Regions from separate parts of the Sphingomonas sp. NFX23 genome, predicted to be linked through region 2. Evidence: predicted binding sites of a transcription regulator. Region 2 holds the regulator's gene; each other region holds the start of a gene.
What was found. The regulator LexA, encoded in region 2, represses DNA repair genes until DNA is damaged. The targets are predictions, from matches to a motif close to GTTCCNCNCTTGTTCT.
Positions count from the first base shown of each region.

Region 1: the regulator LexA is predicted to act here: its motif matches at 5,882-5,897, upstream of J4O76_RS09020 (S24 family peptidase).
Region 3: the regulator LexA is predicted to act here: its motif matches at 3,325-3,340, upstream of recA (recombinase RecA).

Region 1 is NZ_JAGEKH010000003.1:282,575-289,684, forward strand. Features, by position in the region: gene pstC (phosphate ABC transporter permease subunit PstC) at 1-53, shown strand, start outside; gene pstA (phosphate ABC transporter permease PstA) at 46-1,356, shown strand; gene pstB (phosphate ABC transporter ATP-binding protein PstB) at 1,356-2,135, shown strand; gene phoU (phosphate signaling complex protein PhoU) at 2,150-2,839, shown strand; gene phoB (phosphate regulon transcriptional regulator PhoB) at 2,839-3,531, shown strand; gene J4O76_RS09010 (hypothetical protein) at 3,648-4,013, shown strand; gene J4O76_RS09015 (SDR family NAD(P)-dependent oxidoreductase) at 4,112-5,011, shown strand; gene J4O76_RS09020 (S24 family peptidase) at 5,198-5,830, opposite strand; gene J4O76_RS09025 (hypothetical protein) at 5,944-6,120, shown strand; gene J4O76_RS09030 (hypothetical protein) at 6,123-6,443, shown strand; gene J4O76_RS09035 (acyl-CoA dehydrogenase) at 6,511-7,110, shown strand, end outside.
Region 2 is NZ_JAGEKH010000004.1:108,683-115,792, forward strand. Features, by position in the region: gene gltX (glutamate--tRNA ligase) at 1-738, opposite strand, end outside; gene J4O76_RS11525 (ComEC/Rec2 family competence protein) at 829-3,039, shown strand; gene lexA (transcriptional repressor LexA) at 3,705-4,379, opposite strand; gene glp (gephyrin-like molybdotransferase Glp) at 4,448-5,629, opposite strand; gene J4O76_RS11540 (energy transducer TonB) at 6,122-6,862, shown strand; gene moaC (cyclic pyranopterin monophosphate synthase MoaC) at 6,948-7,110, opposite strand, start outside.
Region 3 is NZ_JAGEKH010000003.1:247,298-254,407, reverse strand. Features, by position in the region: gene J4O76_RS08855 (electron transfer flavoprotein-ubiquinone oxidoreductase) at 1-132, shown strand, start outside; gene J4O76_RS08850 (tetratricopeptide repeat protein) at 269-1,546, shown strand; gene J4O76_RS08845 (4-(cytidine 5'-diphospho)-2-C-methyl-D-erythritol kinase) at 1,874-2,818, shown strand; gene recA (recombinase RecA) at 3,418-4,491, shown strand; gene J4O76_RS08835 (class I SAM-dependent methyltransferase) at 5,009-5,845, shown strand; gene J4O76_RS08830 (glutathione S-transferase family protein) at 5,864-6,487, shown strand; gene J4O76_RS08825 (dicarboxylate/amino acid:cation symporter) at 6,716-7,110, opposite strand, start outside.

The sequences.
Region 1 (7,110 bases), on a different contig from region 2:
TCAACATCGTCGCGCTGCGCGTCGTCAAACGGTACCGCGAAGCCTATGAGTGACACGCTCGTGCCCCAAATTCCGGTGACCCCCTCCGTCATTGGCGCGGAGCCGGTGCGCCGCGTCCCGACCGACTGGACGACGCAGGCGATGCAGTCGCGCATCCGCCGACGCTATGCGTCCGAGCGCCGCTTCCGCTTCGCCGGGCTCGCCGCGGTGTGGTTGTCTGCCGCGTTCCTCGCCTATCTGCTGGTCACGATGGTGATGCAGGGCGCGAGCGGGTTCGTCGAGACGCGCGTGTCGCTCCCGGTCGATCTTGCTGCCGCCAAGCTGCCGATCGAGCCCGCCCGCCTCGTCGGTCGCGGCGCCGATCTCGCGCTTGCGGGTGCAGGGTTGGAAGGCACGGTCGACCTCGCCGCGACCAAGGCGTTCGGCAAGGACGGCACCGACCTTCTCTCCGACGGCGCCTGGGCGGTGGTCCGCGATGCGATCAAGGCCGACCCGTCGCTGCTTCAGCGCAAGACCGTGTTCGAGGTCCCCGTCTCCAGCCCGATCGACGTCGCCGCCAAAGGCAACGGCACGCGCGACGCCGAAGCGATCGTCGCGCGGCTGAAGGCGAGCGGGGCGTTGACCCGTGGCTTCAACGCGGGCTTCCTCACCTCGGCGGACTCGACCGATGCGACCCGAGTCGGGATTTGGGGGGCGTTCAAGGGGTCGCTGTTGACGATGATCGTCACGTTGCTGCTGGCGTTCCCGATCGGCGTGCTGTCGGCGCTGTACCTCGAGGAATATGCGCCGAAGAACCGCTGGACCGACCTGATCGAGGTCTCGATCAACAACCTCGCGGCGGTGCCGTCGATCATCTTTGGCCTGCTGGGGTTGGCCGTTTTCCTTGGCACGTTCGGGATGCCGCGTTCGGCGCCTATAGTGGGCGGCCTGACGCTCGCGCTGATGACGATGCCCGTGATCGTCATCGCCGGGCGCAACGCGATCAAGGCCGTGCCGCCGTCGATCCGCGACGCCGCGCTCGGCATCGGCGCATCGCCGGTCCAGGTCGTCTTCCACCACGTCCTGCCGCTCGCGTTGCCCGGTATCCTCACCGGCACGATCATCGGCATGGCGCGCGCGCTGGGCGAGACCGCGCCGGTGCTGATGATCGGCATGCGCGCGTTCATTGCCGCGCCTCCGTCCGGGCTAAGCGATCCCGCGACCGTGCTGCCCGTCCAGATCTTCCTGTGGTCCGATCAGGTCAGCCGCGGCTTCGTCGAGAAGACCTCCGCCGCGATCATCGTCCTGCTCGTGTTCCTGCTCGCGATGAACGGCGTCGCGATCTACCTCCGCAACCGATTCGAGACCCGCTGGTGATGCCAAAACATTCTAAGCCTCCGATCCTCAAGATGACGGCGCGCAACGTCTCCGTCGCCTATGGCAGCAAGCTGGCGATCAACGACGTCTCGATCGACGTCGACCAGGACGAGGTCGTCGCGTTCATCGGCCCGTCGGGCTGCGGCAAGTCGACCTTCCTGCGCACCCTCAACCGCATGAACGACACCGTCGCCAGCGCGCGCGTGACCGGCGAGATCAAGCTCGACGGCCAGGACATCTATTCGCCCGACATGGACGTGGTGCAGCTCCGCGCGCGCGTCGGCATGGTGTTCCAGAAACCCAACCCGTTCCCGAAATCGATCTACGAGAACGTCGCCTATGGCCCGCGCATCCACGGACTGGCCGGTGCGAAAGCGGACCTCGACCGGATCGTCGAGAAGTCGCTGCGGCGCGCCGGCCTGTGGGACGAGGTCAAGGATCGGCTGAGCGACAGCGGTACGGCGCTATCGGGCGGCCAGCAGCAGCGGCTGTGCATCGCGCGCGCGATCGCGGTCGATCCGGAGGTCATCCTGATGGACGAGCCGTGTTCGGCACTCGATCCGATCGCGACCGCCAAGATCGAGGAGCTGATCCACGAACTGCGCGGCCGCTACGCCATGGTGATCGTCACGCACAACATGCAGCAGGCGGCGCGCGTCAGCCAGAAGACCGCGTTCTTCCACCTCGGCACGCTGGTCGAATACGGCAACACCTCGGACATTTTCACCAATCCCCGCGAAGAGCGGACCAAGGATTACATCACCGGCCGTTACGGCTGAGTCGGGAAACGACCATGAACACGCATACGGTCAAGGCCTTCGACAACGACATCGGCGAGCTCCGCGGGTTGATCTCGCAGATGGGCGGGCTCGCCGAGGACGCGATCGACAAGGCGATGCAGGCGCTGCAACGCAACGACCTCGCGCTCGCGGAACAGGTGCGCGTCGCCGACAAGCAGATCGACGTCATCGAGGCGGAGGTCGAGCGGCTGGCGGTGCGGATCATCGCGCTGCGCGCACCGATGGCGGTCGATCTTCGCGAGGTGGTCGCCGCGCTGAAGATCGCCGGCGTCGTCGAACGGATCGGCGATTATGCCAAGAACATCGCCAAGCGCGTGCCGATGATCGAGAGCGAGCACCGGATCGAGCCGATCTCGATCCTGCCGGCGATGGGCCGAATGGCGAGCGAGATGGTCCACGACGTCCTCGACGCGTTTGCCGCACGCGACCCCGAGGAAGCCGTCCGCGTCGTCGAATGCGACAATGCGCTCGACGATTTCTACGACAGCATATTTCGCACGCTCGTCACCTACATGGTCGAGAACCCCCGGACGATCGGCCAGGTCGCGCATCTGCTGTTCGTCGCCAAGAACCTCGAGCGGATCGGCGACCACGCCACCAACGTCGCCGAGATGGTCTATTTCGCCGCGACCGGCACGCAGATGGTTGATCGCGAACGCGGCATAAAGAAGGAGCAGGCATAATGGCACGCGCAAAAATGCTGCTGGTCGAGGACGATGCTGCGCTGGCCGAATTGCTGGTCTGGCATTTCAAGCGCGAGGATTTCGAGATCGCGCATACCCCCGATGGCGAGGAAGCGCTGCTGCTCGCCAAGGAGAAGGTGCCCGACATCGTCCTGCTCGACTGGATGGTCGAGGGGCTGTCGGGAATCGAGGTGTGCCGCCGCCTGCGCCGCGCACCCGAGACGCAGAACGTGCCGATCATCATGCTCACCGCACGCGGTGAGGAAGAGGATCGCGTGCGGGGCCTCGAAACCGGCGCGGACGACTACGTGACCAAGCCATTCTCGCCGCGCGAACTCGTCGCGCGCGTGGGTGCCGTGCTGCGCCGGGTCCGCCCTGCCCTCGCCGGCGAAGCGCTCAGCTACGCCGACATCGAGATGGATACCGTCGGCCACAAGGTGCGTCGCTCGGGCGAAGTCGTGTCGCTCGGACCGACCGAGTTCCGGCTGCTCAAGCATTTCCTCGAGCATCCGGGCTGGGTGTTCTCGCGCGAGCGGCTGCTCGATGCGGTGTGGGGCCACGACTCGGATATCGAGAGCCGGACGGTCGACGTGCACATCCGGCGGCTGCGCAAGGCGATCAACGTCGGCGAGCGGCCGGACATTATCCGCACCGTCCGTTCGGCGGGTTATTCGCTCGATACGGGCGGATAACGACTCTGTCCCGCGATGGGGCGAATGGAATCGGATGCGAAACGAAGGACCCAAGCGCGACTTAGTGCGTTCAGACGTCGCGCTACCAAAATGGTGCACCCATTTAGGAGATTCACATGAAGTCCATCCTTCTCGCCGCTGCCGCTCTTCTCGCGTCGCCCGTGATCGCCCAGACGACGCCGCCGGCAGACCCCGCCGCGCAGACTGCGCCGGCCGATCCCGCGATGCAGACGGCACCGGCCGATCAGGCTGCCCCTGCCGACCCCGCAGCGCCTGCTGCACCGGCGGATCAGGCGATGGCCGCTCCTGCCGATCCGGCAGCGGCACCCGCCGCACCAATGGCAGGCGCACCGATGGCGCCTGGCGCGGGTCGCGTGACGTTCGGCCAGCCGACGGTAACGCCGCCGACGCCAGCACCGGCGACGTATCCGGTGTGCTCGAAGACGGTCAAGGACGGCTGCCGCAACCGCGGCGGCAAGTAACTGACGTCTGCGTAGGTGGCGGATCTATCCGCCGCTTGCACGGCTAGCTTTACGTTCTAGGAAAGGCGCTCCAACGATAAGAGAGGAGCGCCTTTTCCATGTCTATTCGCTTTGACGGCCGGGTTGCCATCGTGACCGGTGCGGGTGGCGGCTTGGGGCGCGAATATGCGCTCGAGCTCGCTCGCCGCGGCGCGAAAGTCGTCGTCAATGATCTCGGTGCGTCCCGCGACGGCACCGGACATTCCGACGCCGCGCTGAAGGTCGTCGAGGAAATCGAATCGGCCGGCGGCGAGGCGATGTCGAACGGCGGCAGCGTCATCGACTACGACCAGATGGTCGAAATGGTCGCCCGCGCCTCCGAGAAATGGGGCGGCGTCCACATCCTCATCAACAACGCCGGCGTGCTGCGCGACAAGAGCTTCGCCAAGATGGAGCCCGCCGACTTCAAGTTCGTCGTCGACGTCCACCTCAACGGCTCGGCCAACGCCACGAAGGCAGTGTGGGACACGATGCGTGCCCAGAATTACGGCCGCATCCTGATGACCGCGTCGTCGACCGGTCTCTTCGGCAATTTCGGCCAGGCGAACTACGGCGCCGCCAAGCTGGGTCTCGCCGGCTTGACCAAGACGCTCGCGATCGAGGGCGCCAAGAACAACATCAAGGTCAACACGATCGCGCCGACCGCGGGCACGCGGATGACGCAGGACATCTTCCCCGAGGAAGCGTTCAAGGCCTTCTCACCCGACAAGGTCGCGCCCGCCGCGGTGTTCCTCGTGTCGGAGGACGCGCCTACCAACATGATCGTCGGGGCCGGCGCCGGTGTTTTCCAGGCGGCGTACGTGACGCTGACGCAGGGTAAGTTGCTGACCGGCGACGACCTGTCGGTGGAGGGTGTCGCGGCACATTGGGACTCGATCATTGACCGGACTGGTGAGATCGTCCCGCAGTCGGGCTCGGAACAGTCGATGACCATCCTGAGCAAGCTGCAGGGGCGCTGACGGTCGCACTTAGTCCAGGTCGCAGAACGCCATCGTAAACGATCCTCCCCCGCCAGGTGGAGGTGGCAGGCGTCAGCCTGACGGAGGGGGCGGCATGAGATACGGTCCGTGCCGTGCCCTCCCCCTCCGTCACCTTCGGTGCCACCTCCCCCTAGCGGGGGAGGATCAGAGCATCGACCGTCACCCTTATCGTGGCTCGCGCATTTGCCAGACTACGCGGCCGATGACGGCGATCGCTCCGTCCGGCACAGCCGCCGCCGCCGGATTATCACTCGTCGCCACTAGCGCACCGCGTACCGAGGCCACGCGCTTCACCATCACCGCGTCGTCGATCCGGATGACATACACGCCGCCCTTCGCGCGCGGCGTACGGTCGGCGGTGTCGACCACGATGTGATCGCCATCGAACAATCCCGGCTCCATCGAATTGCCGCGCACGCGGATGATCGCCGCCCGCCCGTCCCTTAACCCGAGTTTCCGCGCGAGGCCGGGGTCCAGCGTGTCGGTGCCGAGCACGATCTCGCCATCGACCAGCGCGCCCGGCCCCGCCGACGCCGCGACGCCGAGCTTGCGGATGCGAAACCCTGCCGGCCCGTCGGCGGGTGCGCCCAGCGTTACCTCGCTCACCCCCAGATATTCCGACAGCAATCGACGGTCGCGTTCGCCGAGCACCCGCGGCGATCCACGCCGGACATATTGCTGAAGGTACGCCGCGTTGCGCCCCAGCATCGCCGACAGCGCCGCCAGACTGTCGCCACGCGCAGCGGCCAGCGTTGCCAGCGCGGTTCTTGGATCGGGATCGGACACGGTTCTAGCCACGCCCGAACCGTAGCGTAGGAATTTTCCTAGACAAGTAGGATTTGCCGGAACAGATCAAGAACGCAAACAAGGCTCGGCCAGGGACTCGGGGCCCAGAACAGGAAGGAGCGACCATGTCCGTTCTCATCAAGATCGACCGATATCTGCGGCAGACCGGCATGCCGACATCGAAGTTCGGCCGGTTGGCGGTCGGCGATCCGCGGCTGGTCCACGATCTCCGACTCGGCCGCCAGCCGCGTGCGCCGATGGTGGCGCGGATCGAGACCTTCATAGAACGGCACGGATCGTGAGGATGGACGCGATCCGTGGCCCCGATGCGGGCACGCTGCTTATCCGTGCGCTTCGCGGCCATGCGGCGGCGACAGGCCTGACGATGCACGTCGAGTCGATCGCGTGCACGCCTTGGGCGAGCGCTACGTTCGTCGGCACGCTGCATCGGTTGACAGTCGCGGCGGTGCCCGTACCCGGTCTTCGAGACTGGATCGACGCGTTGTTCGAAGCGGAGTTCGCGATGCGCGGGCATATCGTCGCCGATCTGGTGGTCGACCGCATCGAGTCGATCGGCGACCGCGAGCATGTGACGATCACGGTGCTGACGCTGATCGACGCGTAAACGTCTCGACAGGGGTGGACTTTCGCTGGCCGAACCACGAAGTCGGCGGTCAACGAAGGAGATTCATATGGCCGGGATGGGCAAGTTCGACTGGGCGGATCCGTTCCTGCTCGACGATCAGCTGAGCGAGGACGAGCGAATGATCCGCGACAGCGCGAAGGCCTATGCCGACGACAAGCTCGCGCCGCGGATCATCGACGCGTTCCAGCACGAGCATACCGATCCCGCGATTTTCCGCGAAATGGGTGCGCTCGGGTTGCTGGGGCCGACCATCCCCGAGGAATATGGCGGCGTCGGCGCGTCCTATGTCGCGTACGGGCTGGTCGCGCGCGAGGTGGAGCGGATCGACTCGGGGTATCGCTCGATGATGTCGGTGCAGTCGAGCCTGGTTATGTACCCGATCAATGCGTTCGGGTCCGAAGAGCAGAAGCGCAAATACCTGCCCAAGCTCGCGACCGGCGAGTGGATCGGCTGCTTCGGGCTGACCGAGCCCGATGCGGGGTCGGATCCTGGCGGAATGACGACGCGCGCAAAGAAGACGGCCAACGGCTATGTGATCTCGGGTGCGAAGACGTGGATCTCGAATTCGCCGATCGCCGACGTGTTCGTGATCTGGGCGAAGTCCGACGAGCATGGCGGCGGCATCCGCGGCTTCATCCTGGAGCGC
Region 2 (7,110 bases):
GGGGCCGTGGATCAGCGGGATGTGCGCATAGATCGGCTCGGGCCAGCCCATCGCGCGGTAGATCGGCAACTGGCGGAACGCGTTGTTGAGATGATCGTCGCCGCGGATGACGTGCGTGACGCCCATGTCGTGATCGTCGACGACGACCGCGAGCATGTAGGTCGGCGTGCCGTCGGAGCGGAGCAGGACGAGGTCGTCGATCTCTTCGTTCTTGACCGTGACGGCGCCTTGCACGCGGTCCTCGATCGTGACGGCGCCTTCCTGCGGCGCGCGCAGGCGGACGACATGGGGAAGGCTCGGCGCTTCGCTTTCCGGGCGATCACGCCACGGGCTGCGGATGCGCAGCGGCTTCTTCGCGGCCTGTGCCTCGGCGCGCATCGCGGCAATCTCGTCGTTGGTCATGTAGCAGCGATAGGCATGCCCATTTGCCACCATCTCGTGCGCAACCTGTGCGTGGCGCTCGGCGCCCGCGAACTGCATGACGACGTCGCCGTCCCAGTCGAGCCCGAGCCAGCGCATCCCGTCGATGATCGCGTCGATCGCCGGCTGGGTCGAGCGGACCCGGTCGGTATCTTCGATCCGCAGCAGGAATTTACCCCCGTTCGCCTTTGCGAACAGCCAGTTGAACAGCGCTGTGCGCGCGCCGCCAAGATGCAGGAACCCCGTCGGCGACGGAGCGAAACGGGTAACCACGGGTGCGGCCGAATTGGCGGTGCCCGTATCAGATATTGCGCCCAACCGCGGGTGCTCCCAGACTGATGAAACGATGGAGAAACGATGGCCATGACAGCCGTCGCCGCCCCTAGCATGCGTCCTTGGCGGCGACAAATGGGCGTGCCGCGATGGGGGGCCGTCGTCGAGCTTGCCGTGGAGCGCGGGGGCCTGGCGGTCGAGCGCTGGCTGGAGGCGGAGCGCGACCAGTTGGTGCTGTGGCTGCCGGTGATGCTGGGGAGCGGGATCGCGTTGTGGTTCGCTTTGCCGGACCCGCCGGCGTGGTGCGTGGCGGTGCTGCTGCTGGTGGCGAGTGGGCTGACTTGTCTGGCCGTGGGGCAGGGCGGGCGTGCGGCGCGCTCGCTGGCGATTGGTCTGCTGACGGCGGGGCTCGGTCTTGGGTTGATCTGGGCTCGGTCGGAATCGGTGGCACGACCGGTGTTGGGCGGCCCGACGATCGCGAGCTTTTCGGCCAAGGTGGAGGCGATCGAGCCGCTGGTAGCGCGCAAACTGGTGCGGCTGACGGTTCTCCCACTTGGTAAAGGTGTGGAGACTGATGGGCAGCCGGTTGCCTTGCCATACCGAGTCCGCGTCAACCTCGCGGAGGCCGATGCGCCCAAGCTGCTCGGGACCGGGGCAGTCGTGCATTTGCGCGCCCGCCTGATGCCGCCACCTTTGCCAGCGGTGCCGGGCGCCTACGACTTTGCCCGGGTCGCGTGGTTCGGCGGAATTGGCGCGACCGGACGCGGTTTCGCACCGGTGGTCGTAACGACGCCGAGCGAATCGGGCGCGGGCATACGCGTCGCGCTGTCGCACCACATCGTTTCGCGGCTGGACGGCAGCGCAGGCGGCATCGCCGCCGCCCTAGCAACGGGTGACGTCGGTGCGATCAGCGAGGACGATTCGGAGGCGATGCGCCGGGCGGGGCTCGCGCATCTGTTGTCGGTCAGCGGGTTGCATATCACCGCAGCCGTGGCGGCGACGATGCTGATCGTGTTGCGGCTGCTGGCGCTCAGTCCGTGGCTGGCGCTGCATGGGCGCCTGCCGTTGATCGCCGCGCTGGCGGGTGCGGCGGCGGCGATCGGCTATACGTTGCTGACCGGCAGCCAGGTCCCCACGATCCGATCCTGCGTGGCCGCCTTGCTCGTGCTGGCCGCGCTGGCGATGGGACGCGAGGCGATGACCTTGAGGCTGGTCGCGGCGGGGGCGGCGTGTGTCATGCTGGTCCTGCCCGAATCGGCGGCGGGGCCGAGCTTCCAACTCTCGTTCGCGGCGATCACCGCGATCATGGCGCTGCACGAACATCCGGTGATCCGCGCGTTCTTCGGCCCGCATGACGAAGGGCGGGGACGCAAGCTGGCGCGGGGTGTCGCATCGCTGCTGCTCACGGGGCTGCTGGTCGAATTCGCACTGATGCCGATCGCGGTCTATCATTTCCACAAGGCGGGGCTGTACGGCGCGTTCGCCAACATCGTCGCGATCCCGTTGACCACGTTCGTCGTGATGCCGCTGGAGGCGCTGGCGCTGCTGCTCGATGCGGGCGGCTTCGGCGCGCCGATCTGGTGGCTGGTCCAGCGCTCGCTCGATGCGCTGCTGTGGCTCGCGCATATCGTGGCCAGCGCTCCCGGCTCGGTGCGGTCGTTGCCCGCGATGCCGACGGCGGCGTTCGTGCTCATGATTGTCGGGGGGATTTGGATCGCGCTGTGGCGGACTTGGTGGCGTCGGTTGGGTATTCTGCCGCTCATGGTCGGCGCGATCTGGGCGCTGACCACGCCAGCGCCTGACGTTCTGGTGACGGGAGACGGTCGCCACGTCGCGGTACGAACCGCGGCGGGGCTGGCAATGCTGCGTGACCGGGCAGGCGACTATACGCGCGACATGCTCGCCGAGAATGGCGGGGTGGACGGCGAGCCGCTCCTGCTCGCGGACCAACCCGATGCCCGGTGCAGCCGCGATCTGTGCGTCACCGATATCGCCGCGCGTGGGCAGATGTGGCGGATACTTGCGACGCGCAGCGCCTATATGGTTCCGATTGCTGAGTTCATCGCCGCCTGTCAGGGCGCCGATATTGTCGTCAGCGAACGCGGTCTGCCGAGACGGTGTGTACCGCGGTGGTTGAAACTGGATCGTCGTGTACTCCGGCGTACGGGGGGCGTCGCGCTGACCTTGGGGAGCGGGACAGTCGTGACCATCCTGAACGCAGGTGATCGTCACCCTTGGCGCGATCCGCCTCTCCTCGAACGCACCGCGCATTCGTTCAGGCCGCGCTATGACCGGTTTCACGGTACTGCGCCGGCGTTTCGTGCCAGCCGAGGCCGTCAAAAGTAGAAATGTTCACGTGAAGGCGCACAGTTGCGAAGGTGATGCGATTCGGGAGACCTTCACACCTTCATGAACGATGAGCCGACGTCGGTTTTTCCGTGGTCTGCGAAGACAAATAGACGCCAATCTAAGCACCACATCTTCGCGCCTTTGCGCCTTCGCGTGAACAAAATCATCCGTCATCACCTGCGATCGCAGTGCGAAGAATTTGTTCACGCGGAGACGCGGAGCCGCGGAGAATTTTGATACGATGGATGAATCGGGCTGGCTATTGTTCAGTCTCACTACCGAAGGCATTGGAACAGCTTCATCCCTCCCCGAACGCAACACCTCCGCGTCTCCGCGCGAACCAATTCTTCGGCTGCGCGGGGGGCAGATGGCGATATGTTCGCGCAAAGGCGCGGAGGCACAGATATTTAGGGTTCGAGTCGAGGTCGCGCTTATGCATCGAAGCGGGACAGAGTCTTCCGGACGCTTGGCGGTCTTTGCTTGGGCATATCGAAGAACTGTCTCGGACAACTCCGAGTACATCGCTTAATTTGCCGATCAGACCGGTCGCTGTCGCTAGCGGGAGAGAGCGACTTGGCTCACCAGCTTGAGCGGGCACTTTTCCTAAGCAGCTAAAACAGAGACCGGCCTGCGCGATGATAACGCAGGTCGGTCTCCGCGACTCAGTCGTAGCGGCGGAGGATGCCGGAGAGTTTGCCTTGGACGCGGACCTGGGCGGGGGCGTAGCGTTGGGGGTCGTAGGCTCGGTTTGCCGGGTCTAAGCGGACCATGGCGCCTTCGCGGCGGAAGTATTTGAGGGTGGCTTCGCTGTCTTCGATCAGCGCAACGACGATCTCGCCGTCTCTCGCCGTTTCGGTGCGGCGGATCAGGGCGTAGTCGCCGTCGAGGATGCCCGCTTCGACCATCGAGTCGCCCGAGACTTCGAGAGCGTAGTGTTCGCCGGTGCCGAGCAGCGCGGCGGGGACGGCTAGCATGGTGCTGCCTTCGAACGCCTCGATCGGGACGCCGGCAGCGATGCGGCCGTGGAGGGGAATCTCGATGACGTCGTTGGCCGGTTGCGGGGTCGCGGCGGCGGGAGCTGCCTTGACGTTCGATGCCTTTGACGGCGCCTTTTTCTCCGCACGTTCGGGCATGCGCAACACTTCGAGCGCGCGCGCGCGGTTCGGCAGGCGGCGGATGAAGTTGCGCTCCTCGAGCGCGCTGATCAGACGATGGACGCCCGACTTCGATTTGAGGTCGAGCGCGTCCTTCATCTCCTCGAACGACGGCGAGACGCCGGTTTCGTTGAGGCGATCGTTGATGAAGCAGACGAGTTCGTGCTGCTTGCGCGTGAGCATGGCGGTTCTCCGTCCGGAACAGACTGGGAACTTCTATGGAACATAACTAACGCCGTCAAGCGTCCGTATCACGCGATTACGAGGATTTCGGCCGATTCGCCGGTCCTCGCGACGGGAGCGTTGCCGGGGCGGACGATGAGGCAGGTCGAGCGGGCGAGTGTCAGCAGCATCGAACTGTCCTGTATCGTCGAGGCATAGGCTTTCCCGTCGCGCAGTTCGGCGCGGAGATAGTCGGTGCGGGCGTTGTTGGCGGGCAGGTCTTCGCCGAGCAGCGCGTGGGTCGACTGGGGGAGCGGGTCTCTAGCGCCGGCCATGTGCGCGACGACGGGTTTGACGAACAACGTCGCGGTGACGAACGCGGAGACCGGATTGCCGGGGAGGCCGAGTACCATCATCTCGCCGATCCGGCCGGCCATCATCGGCTTGCCGGGGCGCAGGGCGATCCGCCAGAAGTCGATGGTGCCGCCGGCGGCTTCGATTGCCGGGCGGACGAGGTCGTGGTCGCCGACCGACGCGCCGCCGGTAGTGACTAGCAGGTCTGCCTCGACGCTGGCGAAGGCTTCGCGGAGGATCTCGAGATTGTCGGGGAGTATGCCGAGGTCGATGATGTCGACGGGCATGTCGGCGAGCATCGCGGCGAGCATAATCCCGTTCGATTCGGGAAGCGCGACGCCGTCGGTGGTCGAGCCGGGGGGGACGAGTTCGTCGCCGGTGGCGGCGACGGCGACGCGGACGCGGCGGTTGACGGTGAGGCTGCCGTGGCCGCCGGTTGCGGCGACGGCGATGCGCGCGGGGCTGAGGCGATCGCCCGCGGCGATCAGGCGGGTGCCGGTGGAGAAATCGAGGCCCTTGCGGCGGGTGTTGCGGCCGAGCGTCGGGGGGCCTTCGCCGGCCAGGATCAGGGTTTCGCCATCACGCTGGGCTTCTTCCTGGACCATGACGGTGTCGGCGCCGTCGGGCATTGCGGCACCGGTGAAGATGCGGGTGGCTTGGCCGGGGGCGACATGGCCTGCGAAGGGGCGGCCGGCTGCGCTTTCGCCGATGACGGTCCAGGGGCCGGGGAGGTCGGCGTAGCGGATCGCGTAGCCGTCCATCGCCGAGAGGTCTGCTGCCGGTTGCGTGCGGCGGGCGAGGATGTCCTCGGCGGCCCAGCGGCCGGCGGCTTCGCGTAGCGTCACGGTCTCGTGGCCGACGCGGGGGGCCATGGCGAAGAGGCGGGACTGGGCTTCGGCGACGGGGACTAGGGTCATGCTTTTGGCTCTGATATTACGTGGTTTTCCTGCTGGAAGTGCAGGAAGTTCACACGCTGGGAGACATTTGGCGGGTGCGGTTCTGAGATTCAGGTTTGGAACGGTCTCGTCCGGTAGAAGGTCCGGCGGGAGGGGGTGAGTTTTGGCGTATCTGGCGCTTTGCCATGGGTTTGGAACGTAGGACAGGTGTTGTTGGGGTTGCGGCAGGACGGCGGGGCGATCGGCGCAGCCACTGCCTCGAGGGGCGGGAGTCCAGTCTGGGTCCCCGCCTTCGCGGGGAAACAGGGTTGGGCGGGGCGGTCGCGTTGAATTACCGCGGCTTTCCCAACTGGGCCCCGGCCTTCGCCGGGGTGGTGTTGATAGTGCTCCACTGTTTTCTCCGCGGCCCGACGCGGAGTTCGGGATAGTCGTCGATCACCTCTTCGCACGCTCGGCCAGCGCGGGTTCATCGCTTGCGGGGCTTTGTTTGGGGGAAAGAGACACCAGATCAGCATGATGACACGCAATCAGCCTCGGGCGAGAGACAGGATCGGGGCGGCGGTGGGTGCTGTCCTGTTGCCGGGGGTGCTGGGCTATGCCCTGCTCAATGGGCTGGTGGTGCCGATGTCGGCGGCGGTGAGTGATGCGTTGAAGGTGTTCGATGCGGCGCCGCGTCCGCCACCGCCGCCCGAGGAGAAGGTGAGGCCTCGGCCTTCGCCTAGCCGGAAGCCGGAGGGGGCTGCGTCGCCTCCTAATTTGAAGTCGAAGGCTACCGAGGTGGTGGCGCCGCCTCCGGTGGTACCGGTTGTGGTGCCGCCGCCTGTCGTGGTTGCGGAGAAGGCTGGAGTGGGGGCGCAGGCGACGGCGGGGGCTTCGGATATTCGCGGGCCGGGGACCGGGAGTGGGGGGATCGGCAATGGCACCGGGAGTGGGGGATATGGCGATGGCGACGGCGGGGGTGGCGAGGAGACGCCGCCGCGGTGGCGAAAGGGGCGGTTGAAGGATTCGGATTATCCGGATGACGGTGCGGAGACCGGGATCAGAGGGCGCGTATTCGTGCGGTACGTGGTTGAAACCAATGGGCGCGTGTCGGGGTGTCGGGTGACTCGGTCTAGCGGGAGCCGGGAGCTTGATGCACTGACCTGTCGGTTGATCGAGCAGCGGTTTCGGTATGACCCTTCGCTGGATGCGGCGGGGCGACCAGTTGAGTCTACGATCGTCGAGAGCCACGACTGGTCTATCGATGATGACTGAAAGCTAGGCGCGTTCTGCTTGGCTTGCCCTCACCCTCGCCGCCTTTGGCGTCTTTCCCTCTCCCCTTTGGGGCGAGGGTTTTGTTTTAGGCGGTCCAGTCGCCGGATTTGCCGCCGGACTTTGCGCGGACGCGGATGTCAGTGAGGACCATGCTCTTGTCGATCGCTTTGGCCATGTCGTAGATCGTCAGGAGCGTTACCGTGGCAGCCGTCAGAGCTTCCATCTCGACGCCTGTCTTGCCTTCGGTC
Region 3 (7,110 bases), on a different contig from region 2:
GCCGATCCGAAGTTCGTCATCAACGCGCAGAACTGCGTCCACTGCAAGACCTGCGACATCAAAGACCCCACCCAGAACATCAACTGGGTCGTACCCGAGGGCGGCGGAGGCCCCAATTATCCCAACATGTAAGCGTCTGTTTATCGCACTCGGTCTCGCCGCGGCGGCGCCCGCCACGGCGGCGCCGGCCGACCTTTCCGCCTATCTGAAGGCCCGCGCCGCCGATGCTGCCGGCGAGACGGGCCTGGCCGCCGCCAGCTACGCTAGGGTGCTGGCGGCATCGCCCGACGATCCCGTCGTCGCGATCCGCGCCTATCGCGAGGCGCTGGAGGCCGGCGACGTGCCGCTCGCGACCCGCGCCGTCGCGGTGCTGAACAAGGCCGGCGTAGCCCCCGCCGACGCCGCGCTGATCCCGCTCTCCGACTCTGCACGACGGGGCGATGCGAAGGCCGCGAGCGCTGCGATCTCCACGTTGTCGAGCGGTCCCCTCGTGGTCCTGGCACCCTCGCTCTATGCGTGGGTCGCACATGCCGAGGGCCGCGACCCCGAACCCTCGCTAGCGACCGCTGCGAAGGACCCCGTCGCCAACCGCTTCGCCACCGAAACGCGTGCGCTGATCGCCGCGGCACCGCGCAGGCAAACGCTGTCGATCGGCGTCTCGCGCCTGCTCGCCCGCCTCGCCAGCGACCTCAGCGCAGGCGAACCCTCGCCACTCTCGATCGCACTGACCCAGGCAGCACTCCGCGCCGACCCGAGTTACGACGCGGCGCGCGTCCTCCTCGCCGATGCGCTCGCCCGCAACAAGCTGGTCGACCGCGCGCTGGTCGTCCTCGACGCCATCGATGCAAAGAGCCCTTCCTCCCCGGCCGCCGCCGCCGAACGCATCGACATCCTCGCCACCGCCGACCGCAACGGCGAAGCGCTTGCCGCCGCCAAGAACCGCGTCGACCAGAAGGGGTCTGAGCCCGCCGACTGGCAACGCTACGCCGACCTGTTGCTGACCACCGGCAACCCCGCCGAAGCCGCGACCTGGTACCAGCGCATCATCGCTACCGACGGAGCGAAGGGTGGCAGCTGGGGCAACTGGCTGCAATATGGCGGCGCGCTCGACCAGGCCGGCCGCTGGCCCGAAGCGCGCGATGCGCTCGAAAAAGCCGTCGCCCGCGGCCCCGCGCAACCGCTCGCGCTCAACTATCTAGGCTTCGCGCAAGTCGAGCACGGCGACGACATCCCCGCCTCGATCAAGCTGCTGGAACGCGCCAGCCGGATCGACCCGACCAACGCCTCGATCACCGACTCGCTGGGCTGGGCCTATCACCTCTCCGGCAACACCACGCGCGCTCTCCCGCTGCTCGAAACCGCTGCGCAGGCCGAACCCACCAACGCCGAAATCGCCGACCACCTTGGCGACGCCTATTGGAGCACCGGCCGAAACTACGAAGCGCGCTACGCCTGGCGCGCCGCCTTGCTGACTGCCGAACCCGCAGACACGCCGCGCATAACCGCCAAGATCGCCAACGGCCTCCCGCCAAAAGCCCGCCGCTAGAACCGCTCTCCCGCTGGGAGAGGGAAGGGCCTCGCAGGCGTGGGAAGGGTGAGGGCAAGGTGAGCTTACGCCGAAGGGGCCGTTTCGCGAGATCACCACTAATTCCGAGCACCCGCGGAAGTGATCGTGACAACGCCAGCAACTAGCGAGGTGTGCGGCATCCCCTCCCGTCACCCTGACGAAAGTCAGGATCCAGAGCCAAGCACGGCACCAATCGTTACCCTGGATCCTGACTTTCGTCAGGATGACGCGCTTAAACCCGCAGACATCACGCGTATTACGCTAAGCTGCGCTAGACCCCTTCGCCGCCAAACCCCGAGACCCCCAATGCCCGCCATCATCGAACCCGCCCCCGCCAAGATCAACCTGGCCCTCCACGTCCGCTGCCGCCGCCCCGACGGCTACCACGACCTCGAAACGCTCTTCGCCTTCGCCACCGACGGCGACCTGATCACGGTAGCACCCGCCCAAACCAACAGCCTCACCATAACCGGCCCCTTCGCCGCAGCACTCCTCCCCGCCCAAAACACCACCCCGATCCCCAACACCACCCCGGCGAAGGCCGGGGCCCAATTGGAGTCGGACAATGACGAAGCACCGCACTCGTCCAGCGCCACTACAGGCGCCGCCCCCTGGCAAGGCAACCTCGTAACCGCCGCAGCGGACGCCTTCACCACCGCCTTCGCCCCAAACGCCCACCACGCCATAACCCTTGAAAAGCACCTCCCCATCGCCTCAGGCATAGGCGGAGGCTCAGCCGACGCCGCCGCCACGCTCCGCGCGCTGGCCCGCCTCCACGGCATAGCCCGAACCGACCCCCGCCTCCACGAAATCGCCGCAAAGCTCGGCGCAGACGTCCCCGCCTGCCTCGCCAACCGCACCACGCTAGGCACCGGCAAAGGCGACACCCTCACCACCCTCGAAGGCCTGTCCGGCACCCCCCTCCTGCTCGTAAACCCAGGTGTCGCGGTCTCCACCGCCGCCGTCTTCAAGACCTGGGACGGCCACGACCGAGGCCCGATCCCCGAAGGCAATCTTCTCGACCGTGCAAAAGCCGGCCGCAACGACCTAGAACCCCCCGCGCTGACCCTCGCTCCCGTGATCGCCGAAGTCCGCACGCTCCTCGACGCAGCCCAAGGCACCCTCCTGTCGAGAATGTCCGGCTCCGGCGCCACCTGCTTCGCCCTGTTCGAAACCCCCGAAGCCAGAGACACCGCCGCCACCGCCGCCCAAGCCAAAGACTGGTGGATCCTCGCGACAAAGCTCGCCTGATTGATCGTCGCCAAAATGCAGGCATCTGACGGTCGACCACGTCAATTGGCACGACCCGTCATCCTGACGAAAGTCAGGATCCAGGGCGGCAAACGAAACCGCTGGTCACAACCAGTTCTCGACACCATCAACGAGTCGATCGCCGCCAAGCCCGCGCTCGAACAACCAGGACCGTTCTCGACCAAACTCCGCCCGGCGTATTTCGCAACCCCGACGTGTTCGGCACTTATTCCTTCGAACATGTGTAAGTCCGCAGTCGTACGGCACCACGCCCTCGCCTTGTTCTCCCGCGAAGGCGGGAGCCCAGTCTGGATCCCCGCCTTCGCGGGGAGACATGTCTTACTTACGCGCAAGGGACAGCCGCCGCCGTGTTCAGAGGCCAGCGCTCCGCGTACTCAATGGTCGACGAGCGCGGAACGGCGCATGCTCACCAAGCCCCGCATGACTAGGCTTGGCAACCACCCGCGGGCGTTACCAAACGTACACCTTTTTCCGGATTACCTATCGTTCCCCACTTGTTCCAAAAGAACAAAGAGAATACATGGTGTTTGACGCGTTGAATGGCACGCGCGCTTGCTTTAGCGATGGGAGCATATTCGATGGCCGCTAATCTGAAAGTGATCGACACCGGCATGGCAACCGCAACCAACGACCGGCAGAAGGCGCTCGACGCCGCGCTCGCGCAGATCGACCGCGCCTTCGGCAAGGGCTCGGCAATGCGCCTGGGCTCCAAGGAAACCATGCAGGTCGAGGTCATCTCGACCGGCTCGCTCGGGCTCGACATCGCGCTCGGCGTCGGCGGCCTGCCGCGCGGCCGCGTGATCGAGATCTACGGTCCGGAAAGCTCGGGCAAGACCACGCTCGCGCTCCACGTGATCGCCGAAGCGCAGAAGGGCGGCGGCACCGCGGCGTTCGTCGATGCCGAGCACGCGCTCGACCCGGTCTATGCCAAGAAGCTCGGCGTCAACATCGACGAGCTGATTGTGTCGCAGCCCGACACCGGCGAGCAGGCACTCGAGATCGTCGACACGCTGGTCCGTTCGAACGCGATCGACGTGCTCGTCGTTGATTCGGTCGCAGCGCTAGTGCCGCGTGCTGAAATCGAAGGCGAGATGGGCGACAGCCATGTCGGCCTCCAGGCCCGCCTGATGTCGCAGTCGCTGCGGAAACTGACCGGCTCGATCAGCCGCTCGCGCTGCATGGTGATCTTCATCAACCAGCTTCGCATGAAGATCGGTGTCATGTACGGCAACCCGGAGACGACGACCGGCGGCAACGCGCTGAAGTTCTACGCCTCGGTCCGCCTCGACATCCGCCGCATCGGCGCGATCAAGGCAGGCGAAGAGGTCACGGGCAACCAGACCCGCGTGAAGGTCGTCAAGAACAAGGTCGCGCCGCCGTTCAAGCAGGTCGAGTTCGACATCATGTACGGACAGGGCGTCTCCAAGCTCGGCGAGATTCTCGATCTCGGCGTGAAGGCGGGCCTCGTCGAGAAGTCGGGCGCGTGGTTCAGCTACGACAGCGTGCGCCTCGGTCAGGGTCGCGAGAACTCGAAGACCTTCCTCAAGGACAACCCCGAAACCGCCGACCGCCTCGAAAAGCAGATCCGCGCGCGCACCGACAAGGTCGCCGAGGAAATGATGGCCGGCCCCGAAGAAGGCGACGACGCGTAACCCTACTTTCCCTCTCCCTCAGGGGAGAGGGACCCGTTGCCTCCGCAATGGGAGGGTGAGGGCACGCGGGACGTAGTGTCCAGTGCTTGGCTCATGGTGGCCAAGCATGTGCACGGCGGACGGTTCAGACGCGTAGCGAACTGAAACCGTGCCAACCTATCCCTAACACCACCCCGGCGAAGGCCGGGGCCCAGTTGGCATGATGCAGCAATAGAGGCCCGCGCCAGGCCAAGCTCGTTCGAGTCGGCAACTCACATTCGACGTCGAGCCTGCTTCCCCTTGTTCTTATGCTTCCCTGTTCTCACGCGAAGGCGGCAGCCCAGTCTGGATTCCCGTGTTCGCGGGAAACAACGCTAATGATGTCAGTATGCTCGCCTACATCGGACCGCAAAACACCGCGTCACAAATACCGCGCCAGCGTCTGCACTTTGTGCACTTCGGACCCAATGTACCGATTATGTGAGGCCCTCTAGACCGTCCAATCGTCCCCCCGCCCGAGTATGAAACGGATCACCGAATGACCACCGCCTACGACTGGACCGGCAGAATAGGCGACGTCTGGGCAGAGGAATGGCGCCGAACCGACCGCAGCTTCACCAACCTGACCCCGCATTTGAACGCAGCGATCCTTTCCGCCGCCACCCCCCAAACACGCAAGGTCATCGACATAGGCTGCGGCGCCGGCGCGACCTCATTAGCCACCGCGCAAGCGCTCCCGACCGCGCAGATGACTGGCATAGATCTCTCACCCAGCCTGATCGAGATCGCCAGACACCGCGCCAAAACCCAAACCAACGCCAACTTCGAGTGCGCGGACATCATCGCCGCCGCCCCGAACCACGCCCCCATCGACCTCTACGTCTCCCGCCACGGCGTCATGTTCTTCGCAGACCCCGTCGCCGCCCTCACCACTTTGGCCGAAGCCGCCGCCCCAGACGCAACGCTCGTCTTCTCCTGCTTTGCCGACCGCGCCGCCAACCGCTGGGCCACCGAAATCATCACCGCGACCGGTGGCAATGCAGACGCTCCAGCAACCACCGCACCCGGTCCCTTCGCCTTCGCCGACCCGACCTACGTCGCGAGCATCCTCAAGCAATCCGGCTGGCACGTCGCGTCACCCGAGCGTGTCGAATTCGCCTACCGGGCAGGGGAGGGCACCGACCCCGTAGCCGACGCGATCGACTATTTCCGCCGCATCGGTCCAGCAGCCTCCGCCATCCGCGACGCCGCCCCCGAGGAACGCGAGCGCCACATCGCGCGTCTCACCCAGGTCTGCGACCGGTACCGAAGCGGCGACACGGTGGAATTCCCCGCCGCCGCCTGGATCTGGACCGCGCGCAAATCGGCTGATTAGACCAACAGGGGAGCCCGCATGATCATCGTCCACCACCTCGAAAACTCGCGATCGCAGCGGATCCTGTGGATGCTCGAGGAACTCGGACTCCCCTACGAGATCAAGCGCTACGAGCGGAACAAGCAGACGATGCTCGCCCCGCCCGAGCTCAAGCAGGTCCACCCGCTCGGCAAGTCGCCGGTGATCGAGGATGACGGCCAGGTGGTCGCCGAAACCGGCGCGATCGTCGAATATCTCGTCGACAAGGCGGACGGTAAGCTCGGCGCCCCGGCCAACCGCGCCGACGCGCTGCGGTACCGGTTCTGGCTCCACTATGCCGAAGGTTCGATGATGCCGCCGCTGCTGCTGAAGCTCGTGCTCGCGCGCATCCCGATCCTGGGCAAGGCGGCGACCAAGAAGATCCAGCCGATGATCGACGTCCATCTCGACTATGTCGAAGCCGAACTGTCGAAGCGCCCCTGGTTCGCCGGCGCCGAGATGACCGCCGCGGACATCATGATGAGCTTCCCCCTCGAAGCCGCCCGCAGCCGCGGCGGCCTCAACGAGTCCCGCCCCGCGACGATCGCATGGCTGGCAAAGGTTCACGCGCGCCCAGCGTATCAGGCCGGCCTGAAAAAGGGCGGCCCCTACGCCTACGCTTGAGGGCTGCAGATCGGAAACTGCATTGAGGATGAGAACGCAACCCCCCCTAAACACCACCCCAGCGAAGGCCGGGGCCAAGTTGGAAAGGTTGGACTAACGAGGGGCGGCGGTCACCATCGGCGTCTCCCAACTGGACCCCGGCCTTCGCCGGGGAGGTACTTCTTCAGTGGACCGCCAGCATAAAAGGGCATCTTTCAAGGCTCATCGGTTCAACAGCGCCGTCCAACCTCAAACCTGCCCCGGCCCGATCTTCTCGTAACTATCCACGTCCACCCTCGGCCCATGCCCCGTCGGCGCATGCGGAAAATCCCGATCGGCAGGCTCGCGCTCATCGAGCCCACCCTCCCACTTCGCCACCACGGTCGCGGCCACCGCATTCCCGATCACGTTCGTCGCCGAGCGCCCCATGTCGAGGAAATGATCCACCGCCAGGATCAGCAAGATCCCAGCCTCCGGGATCTTGAACATCGACAGTGTCCCCGCGATCACCACCAGCGACGCGCGAGGCACCCCCGCGATCCCCTTCGACGTCACCATCAGCACCAGCAGCATCGCGATCTGCTGCCCGATCGGCATGTGGATGCCGTACGCCTGCGCGATGAACAGCGACGCGAACGTCATGT